2 regions of the Telluria sp. PB2R4 genome follow, and region 1 is predicted to be linked to the other one. Evidence: riboswitches for the same ligand, from Rfam matches in the RefSeq annotation. Region 1 holds a riboswitch; the other holds the start of a gene.
What was found. A riboswitch is a leader RNA that binds a small molecule or an ion and turns the genes downstream of it on or off. The one in region 1 is predicted to bind thiamine pyrophosphate.
Positions count from the first base shown of each region.

Region 1 (6,757 bases):
ATCGCCTTCGAGCCGCTTCATGGCATTGGGGAAGGCATAGCGCAGGCCGTCGATTACCTGGAACAGCGACAGGTCGGCGTAGGTCGGCTTGTCGCCCACCAGCCAGTCGCGCGCTTCCGGATTGGTCAGCAGGCGCGAAAAATAGCCGAAGAACTTCGGCAGCCGCGTTTCGATGAGGTCGGCGGCGCGGCGCTGCGCTTCCGGCTTCTGGTCTTCGTAGTACAGCGAGGTGGCGATGGGGTGGTGCGTATCGTGGATCTCGGCGACCAGGTCGGCGATGGTCAGCTGCAGCTGGTGGGTCCAGAGGCGGCCGGGATCGGTGCGCGGGGCCAGCCCATGCTGCTCGCCCAGGTACAGCAGGATGTTGGCGACCTGGCCGATGGTCAGTTCGCCGGCGCGCAGGAACGGCGGCGCGAACGCGGGATGGGCTTCCGTCTCGAGCGCCGACATCAGGAGGTCCATGCCGCCCTGGCGGCGCGCCACGTCCACGTATTCGGCCCCGGCTTCCTCCAGCGCAAGGCGAACGAACTCGCCGCGCCCCTGGATACCCGGCCAGTAAAAAAGTTCATACGCCATCTCGCACCTCGGGTCTGGTTCGGTCTGGCGCAATTATCGATGATGAACCGGAAGCGTGGCGCCGCACAAACATGGTAATCTTGTAGTGCCTGTCAGGCGAATACAAGAAGTCGCAAAAGAGTTGGAAAAAGCACAACAAGACGCGCCAGCCGATCTATCGAGAGAGACAACATGAACGCAACCCTTTCCAGCGGTTTCATTCACTTTCTTCTGCACTTTCTCCACCGTCCCCTGGACTACCCAGGCACCAGTTAGCTCCCCGGCAAATTGCATGGCAGAATGTGACTTTCTGCGATGCAAGCCCGTTTACATCGACGGGCATCGAAGATAAAGACAGTGGCGCCACGGTGGCGCCCACCACTTTGCGCCGATTGGAGCGTTCCCCATGATATTCGCTCACTTGTCCCGGTCCTGGCTTGCGCGCCGCAGCCAGTACACCCCCGCATCCTGGATGCTGAGTATCGTGCGCAGCCTGCGCGTGCTGCGCTACTGGCGCGAGCACCAGGCCCTGTGCCGGCTCGACCTGGTGCGCCGATTTGTGGCGGCGGCACCACACGACGACCTGTTCCACCACCTCAGTCACCGCAACTACCTGGCGAAGGACCTGAGCGCGCGCCAGCGCGTACAGTGCGTGCTGTCGCACTACCGCTTCGAAGACACCGCCTTCAGCAACGCCTACCACCAGGCGGTCTACGGCGGCGGCGGGCTCACGCTCTGGCAGCAGACCTCGCAGCACGTGGCGCATGCCGACGGCGCCGAGCACCACTTCCTGCTGCGCCTCGAGATGGCGCCGCGCCACGACGCCGAGGGCGACCTCACCATCTCGCTGGTCGCCGACGGCAAGTACCTGCACCGCCTTTCCTACACCTGGGTAGACGGGCAGCTCGCCGGTGTCGACCTCCCCACCGTGCCCTTCGTCACGCGCAACCAGGGCCGCTGGCTTGACTCCGGCGCCGCCTTCGACGCCTTCGAGGAAGCCTTCCCCAACAACTCGCCGAGCTTCTTCTGCTTCGCCGCCATGCAGGGCGTCGCGCAGGCACTGGGCATCGACCAGGTGGTGGCCATCAAGTGCACCTCGCACATCGCCTACGATCCGCTCGACGTCAAGCACTTCGAGAACGCCTACGACGGCTTCTGGAAGATCCTGGGCGGCACGGAGATGACGGGCCGCAGCTACCTGATCCGCCTGCCCTTCTACCTCAAGCCGCTGTCCGAGATGCCGTCCAAGCATCGCAAGCGCGCCGCCCAGCGCCGCGAGTTCTGGCGCGCCATCGGCGACGCCACCCGCACCACGCTGCTGCGCCACATGGCGCCGGCAGCCAGCACGCAGGCGCGCGCGGTGGCGGCGCCGGCCACAGCCGAAGCATGAAGCGCAGCAGCCTGCCGCCGCCGCAGTAAGTACAAGCGAGCGCACAAGCAGGCGCGCGGCCGGCAGCGGCCGAGCACGTTGCCACATTCGCCACGCCCGCCCGGGTCCGTGGTACACTGCCGCCTCGCTAGGGGTCCTGGTGCGTGCGATGAGCGCGTTGCCGGGTGAGAGATACCCTTCGTACCTGATCTGGATAATGCCAGCGAAGGAAAGCGCAACGCAGCTCCCAATTTTGTTTGCCCTTCCCCCACGTTGGCTCCGGCTTTTTATTCGAAAGCAGCGCGCCATGTTTGCCGTGGCGCGCGAAGACGAGCAAACCATGACATTCAAGCTGAAGCATTCCCTTCTTGCCTGCGCCATCCTGCAGGCATTCTCTTCGACCGCATCCGCGCAACAATCCGACGCTGTCACCTCGGTGGTCGTCACCGGCAGCCGCTGGGTCGCCAGCGACCGCGCCAGCATCGGCGGCTTTTCCGACGCGCCGCTGCTCGACACCCCGGCATCGATCACCGCCATCAACCGCACCCAGATGCTGGACCTGTCGATCCGCAACGTGAGCGACGCGGCGCGCTACGACGCCTCGGTCGGCGACGCCTACAACGCGATCGGCTATGCCGAGCAGTTCTCGATCCGCGGCTTCGCCCTCGACAACGCGAGCAGCTACCGCAAGGACGGCATCGCGATCCCCGCCGACACCCAGATCCCGCTGGAGAACAAGGAACGCATCGAAATCCTGCGCGGCCTGGCCGGCCTGCAGGCGGGCGTCGCGGCGCCGGGCGGCATGGTCAACTTCGTCACCAAGCGCCCGACCACCACGCCGCTGCGCTCGGCCCTGGTGGAAGCGAGCGAGCGCGGCACCCTGCACGGTTCGATCGACCTGGGTGGCCGCAGCGAGGACCGCGACCGCCGCTTCGGTTACCGCATCAACGCGGCGGCCGAAGACCTGAAGCCGACCGTGCGCGGCGCCGATGGCGAACGCCAGTTCGTATCCGGCGCCTTCGACTGGCAGATCAGCCCGAATGCGCTGTTGCAGCTGGATCTCGACCACCAGCACAAGTCGCAGATCACCGCGCCGGGCTACCAGCTGCTGCGCAACGAAGTCCTGCCGACCGGCGTCTCGCCCAAGACCCTGCTGAACGACCAGCCCTGGACCAAGCCGGTGGAGACCGACAGCAGCAACCTGGGCCTGCGCTTCGAATACCGCCTCGATCCCGACTGGACGGCGACCGTCAACGCCAACAAGCACTGGTTCAAGCGCGACGACTACACCGCCTTCCCTTACGGCTGCAGCAACGAGGGCGATGGCTTCTATCCCGGCTACTGCTCGAACGGCGACTACGACGTCTACGATTACCAGAGCGTGGGCGAGCGCAAGACCCCGTGGGGCGCGCAGGCCATGCTGCAGGGCCGTTTCGCGCTGGGTGCGGTGCGCCACCAGTTCACGGTCGGCGCCGCGATGTCCGAGCGCCACGACAGCTTCGGCGAATACGTCTACGACTACGCCGGCTACAGCAACATCTGGAACAACCTGGCGGTCGACCCGGCGCCGGGCAACCCGCGCACCGGCCCGGTGATGGAGCGCCGCAACGACGTCGAACGCGCGCTCTTCGTGCAGGACGTGGCCACCCTGTCCGAGCGCGTGACGCTGCACACCGGCCTGCGCTGGGTAAAGCTCAAGCGCAACGAGCTGGCCGAGATCGACCAGGGCTGGGTGCATGCCGACGACAGTTTCGTGCTGCCGAGCGTGGCGCTGGTGTTCAAACCGGCGCCCGACTGGAGCGTCTACGGCTCGCTGAGCCATGGCCTGCAGCACGGCGGCATCGCCGAGATGGGCACCGCCAACGAGGACAGCGTGCTGCCGCCGAGCCGTTCGAAGCAGGTGGAAGTGGGCGTCAAGGGCATCGTCAACAACGCGGTGATGCTGTCGGCCGCCGCCTTCGACATCAAGCAGGGCCTGGAGTACGTCAACGGCGCCAACCTCTTCGTGCGCGCCGGCCAGCAGCGCCACCGCGGCGTCGAGCTGGCGGCCCAGGGCAAGCTCAATCCCGACCTGAACTACAGCCTGTCCTTGATGGCGCTCGACGCGGAGCAGACCGGCACCGGCGACCCCGAGGTAGAAGGCAAGCGCGTGACCAACGTGCCGGAATTCCGCTCGACCGCCTGGGTGGAATACGCCGTGCCGGCCCTGAGCGGACTGAAGGTGGACGCCACCTGGCAGTACTCGGGCAGCAAGGCCTTCGACCCGGCCAACCGCGCGGTCGTGCCGGGCTACCATGTGGCCGCGCTGGGCGCCTCGTACGCGCTGCGCGTCGGCGGGATGAACACGATCCTGCGCGCCCGCGTGGACAACGTGTTCGACAAGTTCTACTGGCGCGACGTGACGCAGTCGCTGGGCGGCTACCTGCTGCCGGGCGCGCCGCGCAGTGTCAGGGTGTCGGCGCAGTTCGACTTCTAAGCTGGAGAACCGTACGGTGGGCGGGAGACCCGCCCACCGTACGACAACCCAAGTACAGCTTAGTCGGCCAGATCCGCCAGCTTGCCCAGGCAACGCCGCTGGAACCCATTCAAACCGACGCTGACAAAGCTGTCCTCCGGCTCGATCACGCCTGCATCGAGCAGCAGGCGCAGCTTGGCGATGCGGTCGCCCTGGGCCAGCGCCTGGGCCAGGTGCGGCCCATCGGGGTCGCCGGCCCAGGCGATCGCCTCGACCACCTCCGGGGGGAACTCCCAGTGCCGCGCGATCACCGCAGAAAGCTGGCGGCTGACCGCGAACAGTTCGACCCCGAAGGTCCCGGAGCCCGGCACCTTGCCGGCGCACAGCCGGTCGGCCACCTGGAAAGCGACCTGCAGGCCCACGTTCTGCATCAGCCCGGCCAGGTAGGATTCGAACACGCCGGCCGACAACCCCGGCGCCATCACGCTGGCGGCAAACGCGCAGCGTTCGGAATGGCGCCACACGTTGGGCGCCACCTGGCGCGCGACGCCCTGCACCTTGACCCGGACCAGCGGCCGGATGGCGATGCGCGCCAGCAGCATGCGCAGGCCGTTCAGGCCCAGCATCGTCACCGCGCCGTCCAGGGTTTCGATCGGCTTGGCCGGACGGTAATAGGCGCTGTTCGCCTCGCGGATCACTTCGGCGACCAGCACCAGGTCGCGCCCGACCTCGGCCGACAGGGCCGCGGTCGAGATGTTCTCGTCCGACAGGGCGCCCATCAGCTGCGTTATCAGTTCCGGCACGCGCGGCACCAGCCCGGCCGCGCTCCCGGGATCGTCGGTCAGCGCGCGCACCTCGTCGAGGATCTGCTGTTCCAGTTCCGCAGCGGCGTTGGTGCCGCTCGATGCGGCCAGCCAGCGGTAATAGGCAGCGTCGACGTCGGCCGCCATGTCGTCGTCATTCGCTACAGCGGCGGCCATGGTGCCGGCCGTTGCAGCGGTCTCCTTCTCGGTACCGCCCAACAGGCGGCCTATCCATTTTTTCACAACGCACCGCCATATTGATAAGACAGAGGCGCGTATTTTAATACCATACGGCAACAAAAAGACAATTGTAAAAACTTGTCCTCTTAATCCATATCAATAGCCCGTACCGATAGGACCCAGCACGGCCTCGACCTGACGGATCCGGTGCGGCAGGCTACCCTTCAGCAAGAGGTAGGGAATACCGCGCCCGTCCAGCGTCTCGACCAGCATCCGGTGCACCTTCTGGCGCACTTCTTCCGACTCGCGCTGCAAGCCGTCCGGCTCCCATGGGCTGTCGGGGGCCGTCACCAGGGTATGGGCGTAGTCGTGGCGGCTGTCGAGGCGCGCCAGCTGCGGGTCGACCCGGCCCCAGTACTGACGGCTGTACAGCGCCGTCATCAGGGGCGTGGTGTCGCAGAACAGGAAGCACGTGGCGCCTTCACTTTCCGCGGCGGCGTCCTCGCGGGCGCGCTGGGTGCAGGCAATCGGGTACTGGTCGCTCTCGAAGGGCACGCGGCCACGGGTGTCGACGAATTCGCGCAGGTATTCCGGCACCCACACGGTGCCGTAGTGCCGCGCCAGCGCGTCGCACAGGGTCGACTTGCCGGACGATTCGGCGCCGAGCACCGCGATCCGCTGCACCGGGCCTGGTCCAGGCATCATGCCTCCCTCCGCGCAATGTTCGACCAGGCGCGCCAGCCGGTCCAGGCCAGCACCACGAACACGGCGTACAGGAAGGCGGTCAGGATCAGGCCCTTGTAGACGTACAGGCCGACATACAGCACGTCCACCACGATCCACACCAGCCAGTTCTCCACCTTCTTGCGGCCCAGCAGGAGCTGGCCCACCAGGCTGCCGGCGGTGAGGAAGCCGTCCGCATGCGGGACGTCGGTATCGGTGAGATGGTCGAGGAACTGCGACAGCAGCACGAAGCCCGCAGCCCAGGCGGCGACGGCCCAGCCCCAGGCCCCGCGCTTCAGGCGCGTGACCACCAGCGGCTGGTTGCCGGCCCCGTGCAGCCACTGGTACCAGCCCCACACCGAGGCCCCGATGAAGACGAACTGCAGGCCCATGTCGCCGTACAGTTTGGCGTCGAAGAACACCACCGCATAGGTGCCGGATGAGGCGATCGAGAACAGCCAGGCCCAGTGCTTCTGGCGGATGTTGAGCAGTACGGTGGTGACCGCCAGCAGGAAGGAGACGAGTTCCAGCGGGGTGGTGCTGAAACCGAGGAGGGCGAGCGGTTCGTTCATGCGGATTCTAGGGAGAGCGGCAGGCGATTATGGCTACTCGCCGCTGAATGCGCAAGCCGAAGCGCCCGCCCACCGCCTGCACGGCGAGCAGCGCTTCGAG
Region 1 covers NZ_JCASIC010000013.1:140,385-147,141, reverse strand. Annotated here, with positions in the region: gene AC56LU_RS19910 (glutathione S-transferase) at 1-576, opposite strand, end outside; gene AC56LU_RS19905 (DUF535 family protein) at 962-1,945, shown strand; TPP riboswitch at 2,065-2,173, shown strand; gene AC56LU_RS19900 (TonB-dependent siderophore receptor) at 2,265-4,400, shown strand; gene AC56LU_RS19895 (HDOD domain-containing protein) at 4,460-5,425, opposite strand; gene AC56LU_RS19890 (AAA family ATPase) at 5,519-6,067, opposite strand; gene pnuC (nicotinamide riboside transporter PnuC) at 6,064-6,657, opposite strand.

Region 2 (6,757 bases), on a different contig from region 1:
CCATGGCAGCCGGTGCGGCGAGGATCAGGGCAATCAGGCTTGCCTGCATCAGTTTACGCATTGTCAGTCTCCATTGTTGTGTTGTCGGACGAGGCCAGTGTAGCAAACTGTGTTGACGCCGGGGGGATCGGAAAGCTGAAGAAGTCCTCCAATCGGCGCAGCGAAGCAACTGAGATGGATGTCAGTAGGGTGGGCGGCTGTACCGCATGGCGTGATCGGCTGCGTGATGGACGCCGCCCACGCGTTCATGCGGCGATTGGACAGTCGTTCAGTCTGCTCGCAGGCGCGTTGAACGCGTGGGCGGCATCCACGCGGCGGGCCGGCCAGCACCAGGGTGGAGCCGCGCCACCCTACAAGGGCGCAACGGGCAGCGGAAACAAAAAACGCGGCCGAGGCCGCGTTTTCTTGGAGGCTCCCGGCGTTACGCCGCCGGCAGCTTGGCCAGCTGTTCCTGCATCTTGGCCAGCGTGGCCGAGAAGTTCGCCACGCGTTCCTGCTCCTGCGCCACGACGGCCGCCGGGGCGCGGGCGACGAAGCTTTCGTTGGACAGCTTGCCGCTGGCCTTGGTGATCTCGCCCTGCAGGCGCGCGATCTCCTTCGCGAGGCGCTCGCGCTCCGCGGCGACGTCGATCTCGACCTTCAGCATCAGCTTGGTGGTGCCGACGATCGACACGGCCGCCGGCGATTCCGGCAGCGCGTCGACGATCTGCACTTCTTGCAGCTTGCCCAGCGACTGGATGTACGGGGCGAACACCGCCATGCGTTCACGGTCCTGCGCGTTGCCCGGCTCGACGATCAGCGGCACGCGCACCGACGGCGACAGCGACATTTCGCCGCGCAGGTTGCGGGTGGCGTCGACCAGCGCCTTGAGCTGCTCCATCCAGGCTTCCGCCTCTTCGCTTACCAGCGAGGTGTCGGCCAGCGGGTAGGGCTGCATCATGATCGAATCACCGGTTTTTCCGGCCAGCGGCGCGATGCTCTGCCACAGCGCTTCGGTCACGAACGGGATGATCGGGTGCGCCAGGCGCAGGATCACTTCCAGCACGCGCAGCAGGGTGTGGCGGGTGGCGCGTTGCTGCGCTTCCGTACCCTGCTGGACCGAGACCTTGGCCAGTTCCAGGTACCAGTCGCAGTACTCGTCCCACACGAACTTGTAGATGGCGCTGGCGATGTTGTCGAAGCGGTAGTCGGCGAAGCCCTTCGCGATTTCCAGCTCGGCGCGGTTCATCAAGGAGATGATCCAACGGTCGCTTGGTGCCAGGTCTTCGGGATTCGGCTGGCTGCAGTCCTTGCCTTCCGTGTTCATCATCACGAAGCGGGTGGCATTCCACATCTTGTTGCAGAAGTTGCGGTAGCCCTCGCAGCGGCCGAGGTCGAAATTGATGTTGCGGCCCAGCGAAGCGTAGCTCGCCATCGTGAAGCGCACCGCGTCGGTGCCGAAGGACGGGATCCCTTCCGGGAATTCCTTGCGCGTGGCCTTGGCGATCTTGTCCGCGGCGCGCGGGTCCATCAGGCCGGTGGTGCGCTTGGCCACCAGCGACTCGATGTCGATGCCGTCGATCAGGTCGATCGGGTCGAGCGTGTTGCCCTTCGACTTGGACATCTTCTGGCCTTGACTGTCGCGCACCAGGCCGTGCACGTACACGGTCTCGAACGGCACCTTGCCGGTGAAGTGGGTCGTCATCATCACCATGCGGGCGACCCAGAAGAAGATGATGTCGAAGCCGGTCACCAGCACCGAGGACGGCAGGAAGTGCTTCATGTCCGGGGTTTCTTCCGGCCAGCCCATGGTCGAGAAAGGCACCAGGGCCGACGAGAACCAGGTATCGAGCACGTCGTCGTCGCGGCGCAGGGCGCCGGTGATGCCTTGTGCGGCGGCCTTGGCCTGCGCTTCTTCTTCGGTGCGCGCCACGACGATCTCGCCGTTCTCGCCGTACCATGCCGGGATGCGGTGGCCCCACCACAGCTGGCGCGAGATGCACCAGTCCTGGATGTTGCCCAGCCACTGGTTGTAGGTCGTGCTCCAGTTTTCGGGCACGAATTTGATCTCACCGTTCGCCACTTTTTCGAGGGCGACTTCGGTGATCGACTTGCCCGGATTGAAAGTGCCTTCCGGCGCCGGCTTGCTCATGGCGACGAACCACTGGTCGGTGAGCATCGGCTCGATGACGACGCCGGTGCGGTCGCCGCGCGGGACCATCAGCTTGTGCGGCTTGACCTGTTCGAGCAGGCCTTGCGCTTCGAGGTCGGCGACGATCTGCTTGCGCGCGGCGAAGCGGTCCAGGCCCTGGTACTGGCTTGGGCCATTCTCGTTGATCTTCGCATCGAGCGTGAAGATGTTGAGCGGCGCAAGGCCGGCGCGCTGGCCGACCGCGTAGTCGTTGAAGTCGTGGGCCGGGGTGATCTTCACGCAGCCGGTGCCGAATTCCTTGTCGACGTAGCTGTCGGCGATCACCGGGATCTGGCGGCCGGTGAGGGGCAGGGTGAGGAGCTTGCCGTGCAGGTGGGTATAGCGCTCGTCGGTCGGATCGACCGCCACGGCGACGTCGCCCAGCATGGTCTCGGGACGGGTGGTGGCCACGGTCAGGTGGCCGGAACCGTCGGCCAGGGGGTACTGGATGTACCACATCGAGCCGTCTTCCTCCTGCGAGTCGACTTCCAGGTCGGAGACGGCCGTTCCCAGCACCGGGTCCCAGTTGACCAGGCGCTTGCCGCGGTAGATCAGGCCCTGCTCGAACAGGCGCACGAACACCTCGGTGACGCTCTGCGAGCGCGGCTCGTCCATCGTGAAGTATTCGCGCTTCCAGTCCGCGGACGCGCCCATGCGGCGCATCTGGCCGGTGATGGTGCTGCCCGACTTTTCCTTCCACTCCCAGACCTTCTCGATGAAGGCGTCGCGGCCCAGGTCGTGGCGCGAGATCTTCTGGGCGTCGAGCTGGCGCTCGACCACGATCTGGGTGGCGATGCCGGCGTGGTCGGTGCCCGGCACCCACGCGGTGTTATAGCCGCGCATGCGGTAGTAGCGGGTCAGGCCATCCATGATGGTCTGGTTGAAAGCATGGCCCATGTGCAGGGTGCCGGTGACGTTCGGCGGCGGCAGCTGGATGGCGAAGGACGGCTTGCCGTCTTCCATGCTGGCGGTGAAGTAACCGCGCTGCTCCCATTCGGTGCGCCAGTATTGTTCAATTTCTGCGGGCTCGAAAGACTTGGCAAGTTCCATGATGTGATGGCTGAGAATTTTGCGAAAAGAACCATTATAGAGTAGATGGCGCTATAATCCGCCGCGCAGCGTCCGGGAAGCCGGGCGCGGCACACGCTAGGGGTCCTGCTGTCGCATACGTGACACGCGGGTGAGAAATACCCTCCGAACCTGATCTGGATAATGCCAGCGAAGGGAAGCAGCCGGAACACGGCCAGGGAGCGCATGCGCTTGCCCGGCCGCACCGGCACTCCTTTGCTGGCTCCGCAAAGGAGCCACATGAATGCACCTCTGAAATTCGACGCCGCGACCGCCACGGTCGACCAGGCGGCGATCGAACCCTTCCCCAACTCGCGCAAGGTCTACATCGAAGGCAGCCGGCCCGATATCCGCGTGCCGATGCGCGAGATCTCGCAGTCGGCCACGCCCGACGGCTTCGGCGGCGAGCGGAACCCGCCGCTGTTCGTCTACGACACCTCGGGTCCGTACACCGACCCGGCGCTTGCCATCGACGTGCGCCGTGGCCTGGGCACGCCGCGCCTGCCGTGGATCCTCGAGCGCGGCGATACCGAAGAGCTCTCCGGTCCCACGTCGGACTACGGCAAGGCGCGCCTGCTTGATCCGGCCCTCGCTGCGCTGCGCTTCGAGCTGCAGCGCACCCCGCGCCGCGCCCGCGCGGGCCGCAACGTCACCCAGATGCACTACGCGCGCTCCGGGCTGGTGACGCCCGAGATGGAATTCGTCGCCCTGCGCGAGAACCTGCGGCGCAAGGAATACATCGCCTCGCTGGTCGAATCCGGCCCGATGGGTGCGCGCGTCGCCAGCCTGCTGGCGCGCCAGCATCCGGGACAGTCTTTCGGCGCCAGCATGCCGCCCGAGATCACCCCCGAGTTCGTGCGCCAGGAAGTGGCGCGCGGCCGCGCCATCATCCCCGCCAACATCAACCATCCGGAAGTCGAGCCGATGATCATAGGCCGCAACTTCCTGGTCAAGATCAATGCCAACATCGGCAACTCGGCCGTCACGTCGTCGATCGGCGAGGAAGTGGAAAAGATGACCTGGGCGATCCGCTGGGGCGCCGACAACGTGATGGACCTCTCGACCGGCAAGCATATCCACGAGACGCGCGAATGGATCATCCGGAATTCGCCGGTGCCGATCGGGACCGTGCCGATCTACCAGGCGCTGGAAAAGGTCGGCGGCAAGGCCGAGGAACTCACGTGGGAGATCTACCGCGACACGCTCATCGAGCAGGCGGAGCAGGGCGTCGACTACTTCACCATCCACGCCGGCGTGCGCCTGGCCTATGTGCCGATGACGGCCCAGCGCCTGACGGGGATCGTGTCGCGCGGCGGCTCGATCATGGCCAAGTGGTGCCTGGCGCACCACCGGGAATCCTTCCTGTACACGCATTTCGAGGAGATCTGCGAGATCATGAAGGCCTACGACGTGTCGTTCAGCCTGGGCGACGGCCTGCGCCCTGGTTCGATCTACGACGCCAACGACGAAGCCCAGCTGGCCGAACTGAAGACGCTCGGCGAGCTGACGCAGGTCGCCTGGAAGCACGACGTGCAGACCATGATCGAGGGCCCCGGCCACGTGCCGCTGCACCTGATCAAGGAGAACATGGACCTGCAGCTGGAGCAGTGCAGCGAAGCGCCGTTCTACACCCTCGGGCCCCTGACCACCGACATCGCGCCGGGCTACGACCACATCACCTCCGGCATCGGCGCCGCCACCATCGGCTGGTACGGCACCGCCATGCTGTGCTACGTCACGCCCAAGGAGCACCTGGGACTGCCGGACAAGCAGGACGTCAAGGACGGCATCATCACCTACAAGATCGCTGCCCATGCGGCCGACCTGGCCAAGGGCCATCCCGGCGCCCAGCTGCGCGACAACGCACTGTCGAAAGCGCGCTTCGAATTCCGCTGGCAAGACCAGTTCAACCTCGGCCTCGACCCGGACAAGGCGCGCGCCTTCCACGACGAGACCCTGCCCAAGGAGTCGAGCAAGGTGGCCCATTTCTGCTCGATGTGCGGACCGCATTTCTGCTCGATGAAGATCACGCAGGAGGTGCGGGAATACGCGGCAAAAGGGATGGAAGAGAAGGCGATCGAGTTCGTGCGTGGCGGGGCGAAACTCTACCGGGAGGTGTGATGACGGAGATCGAACTGAACGGCGCCCCGTACCGCCTGCCTGTCGGGCTGTCGCTGCAGGACCTGGCCGGCCAGCTCGGCGTGGCCGGGCAGGCGGTGGCGGTCGCGGTCAACCGCGAAGTGGTGCCGCGCGCGCAGTGGCCGCAGCGGCAATTGCAGGCCAGGGACAAAGTGGACATCGTGCGCGCCATCGGCGGCGGTTGACCATACCAAAACATGGAGATGACAATGAACGCAATGACTGAACAAGACTACCTCACCATCGCCGGCCGCCAGTACGCCTCGCGCCTGCTGGTCGGCAGCGGCAAATACCGCGACCTGGCGCAGACGCGCGAAGCGACCCTGGCCGCAGGCGCCGAGATCGTCACCGTGGCGATCCGCCGCGTAAACATCGGCCAGGACCCGAATGCGCCCAGCCTGCTCGATGTGCTGCCGCTGGAAGAATTCACCATCCTGCCCAACACGGCCGGCTGCTACACGGCGAAAGACGCCGTGTACACGCTGCAGATGGCGCGCGAACTGCTGGGCGGGCGCAAGCTCGTCAAGCTGGAAGTATTGGGTGACGAAAAAAACCTGTTCCCGCAGATGCCCGAAACGCTCAGGGCCGCGGAAACGCTGGTGCGCGACGGCTTCGACGTGATGGTCTATTGCAGCGACGATCCGGTACAGGCGCGCATCCTGCAGGAGATCGGCTGCGTTGCCGTCATGCCGCTGGCCTCGCTCATCGGCTCGGGCATGGGCATCCTCAATCCATGGAACCTGTCGCTCATCATCGAGCAAGCCACGGTGCCGGTGCTGGTCGATGCCGGCGTCGGCACGGCCTCGGACGCGGCCATCGCCATGGAGCTCGGCTGCGACGGCGTCTTGATGAACACCGCGATCGCCGCCGCGAGCGACCCGGTGCGGATGGCGCGCGCCATGCGCCACGCCGTCATTGCCGGGCGCGAGGCCTGGCGCGCGGGACGCATGCCGAAGCGCTTCGCGGCCTCGCCATCGTCGCCGGTCGAGGGCATGGCGGTTTGATGGTGCCCACCGTGCTGGTCTTTGCCGGACTCGATCCCGGCGGCGGGGCAGGGCTGGCGGCGGACATCGCCGCCATCGGCGCGCTCGGCGGCCACGCGCTGCCGGTGGCGACGGCCCTGACCGTGCAGGACAACAACCGCGTGCACGAGGTGCAGCCGGTCGACGCGGGCCTGATCCTGCGCCAGGCCGATGCCTTGGTCGGTGCGTTCAGCATCGATGCGGTGAAGATCGGCATTCCCGGCAACCACGAGAACGCATCCGTCATCGCGCGGCTGCTGCGCCGGCTGCGCGCGGCCGACCCGGGGCTGCCGGTCGTGCTCGACCCCGTGCTGGCGAGCGGCAATGGCGACGCACTCGGCCTGGGCGATGCCGTCGC
Region 2 covers NZ_JCASIC010000015.1:126,668-133,424, forward strand. Annotated here, with positions in the region: gene AC56LU_RS21405 (DUF2147 domain-containing protein) at 1-61, opposite strand, end outside; gene AC56LU_RS21410 (valine--tRNA ligase) at 422-3,220, opposite strand; TPP riboswitch at 3,309-3,414, shown strand; gene thiC (phosphomethylpyrimidine synthase ThiC) at 3,479-5,359, shown strand; gene thiS (sulfur carrier protein ThiS) at 5,359-5,562, shown strand; gene AC56LU_RS21425 (thiazole synthase) at 5,587-6,381, shown strand; gene thiD (bifunctional hydroxymethylpyrimidine kinase/phosphomethylpyrimidine kinase) at 6,381-6,757, shown strand, end outside.
Region 2: it holds a riboswitch for thiamine pyrophosphate, as region 1 does, so the genes downstream of both, thiC (phosphomethylpyrimidine synthase ThiC) here and AC56LU_RS19900 (TonB-dependent siderophore receptor) in region 1, are expected to answer to the same signal.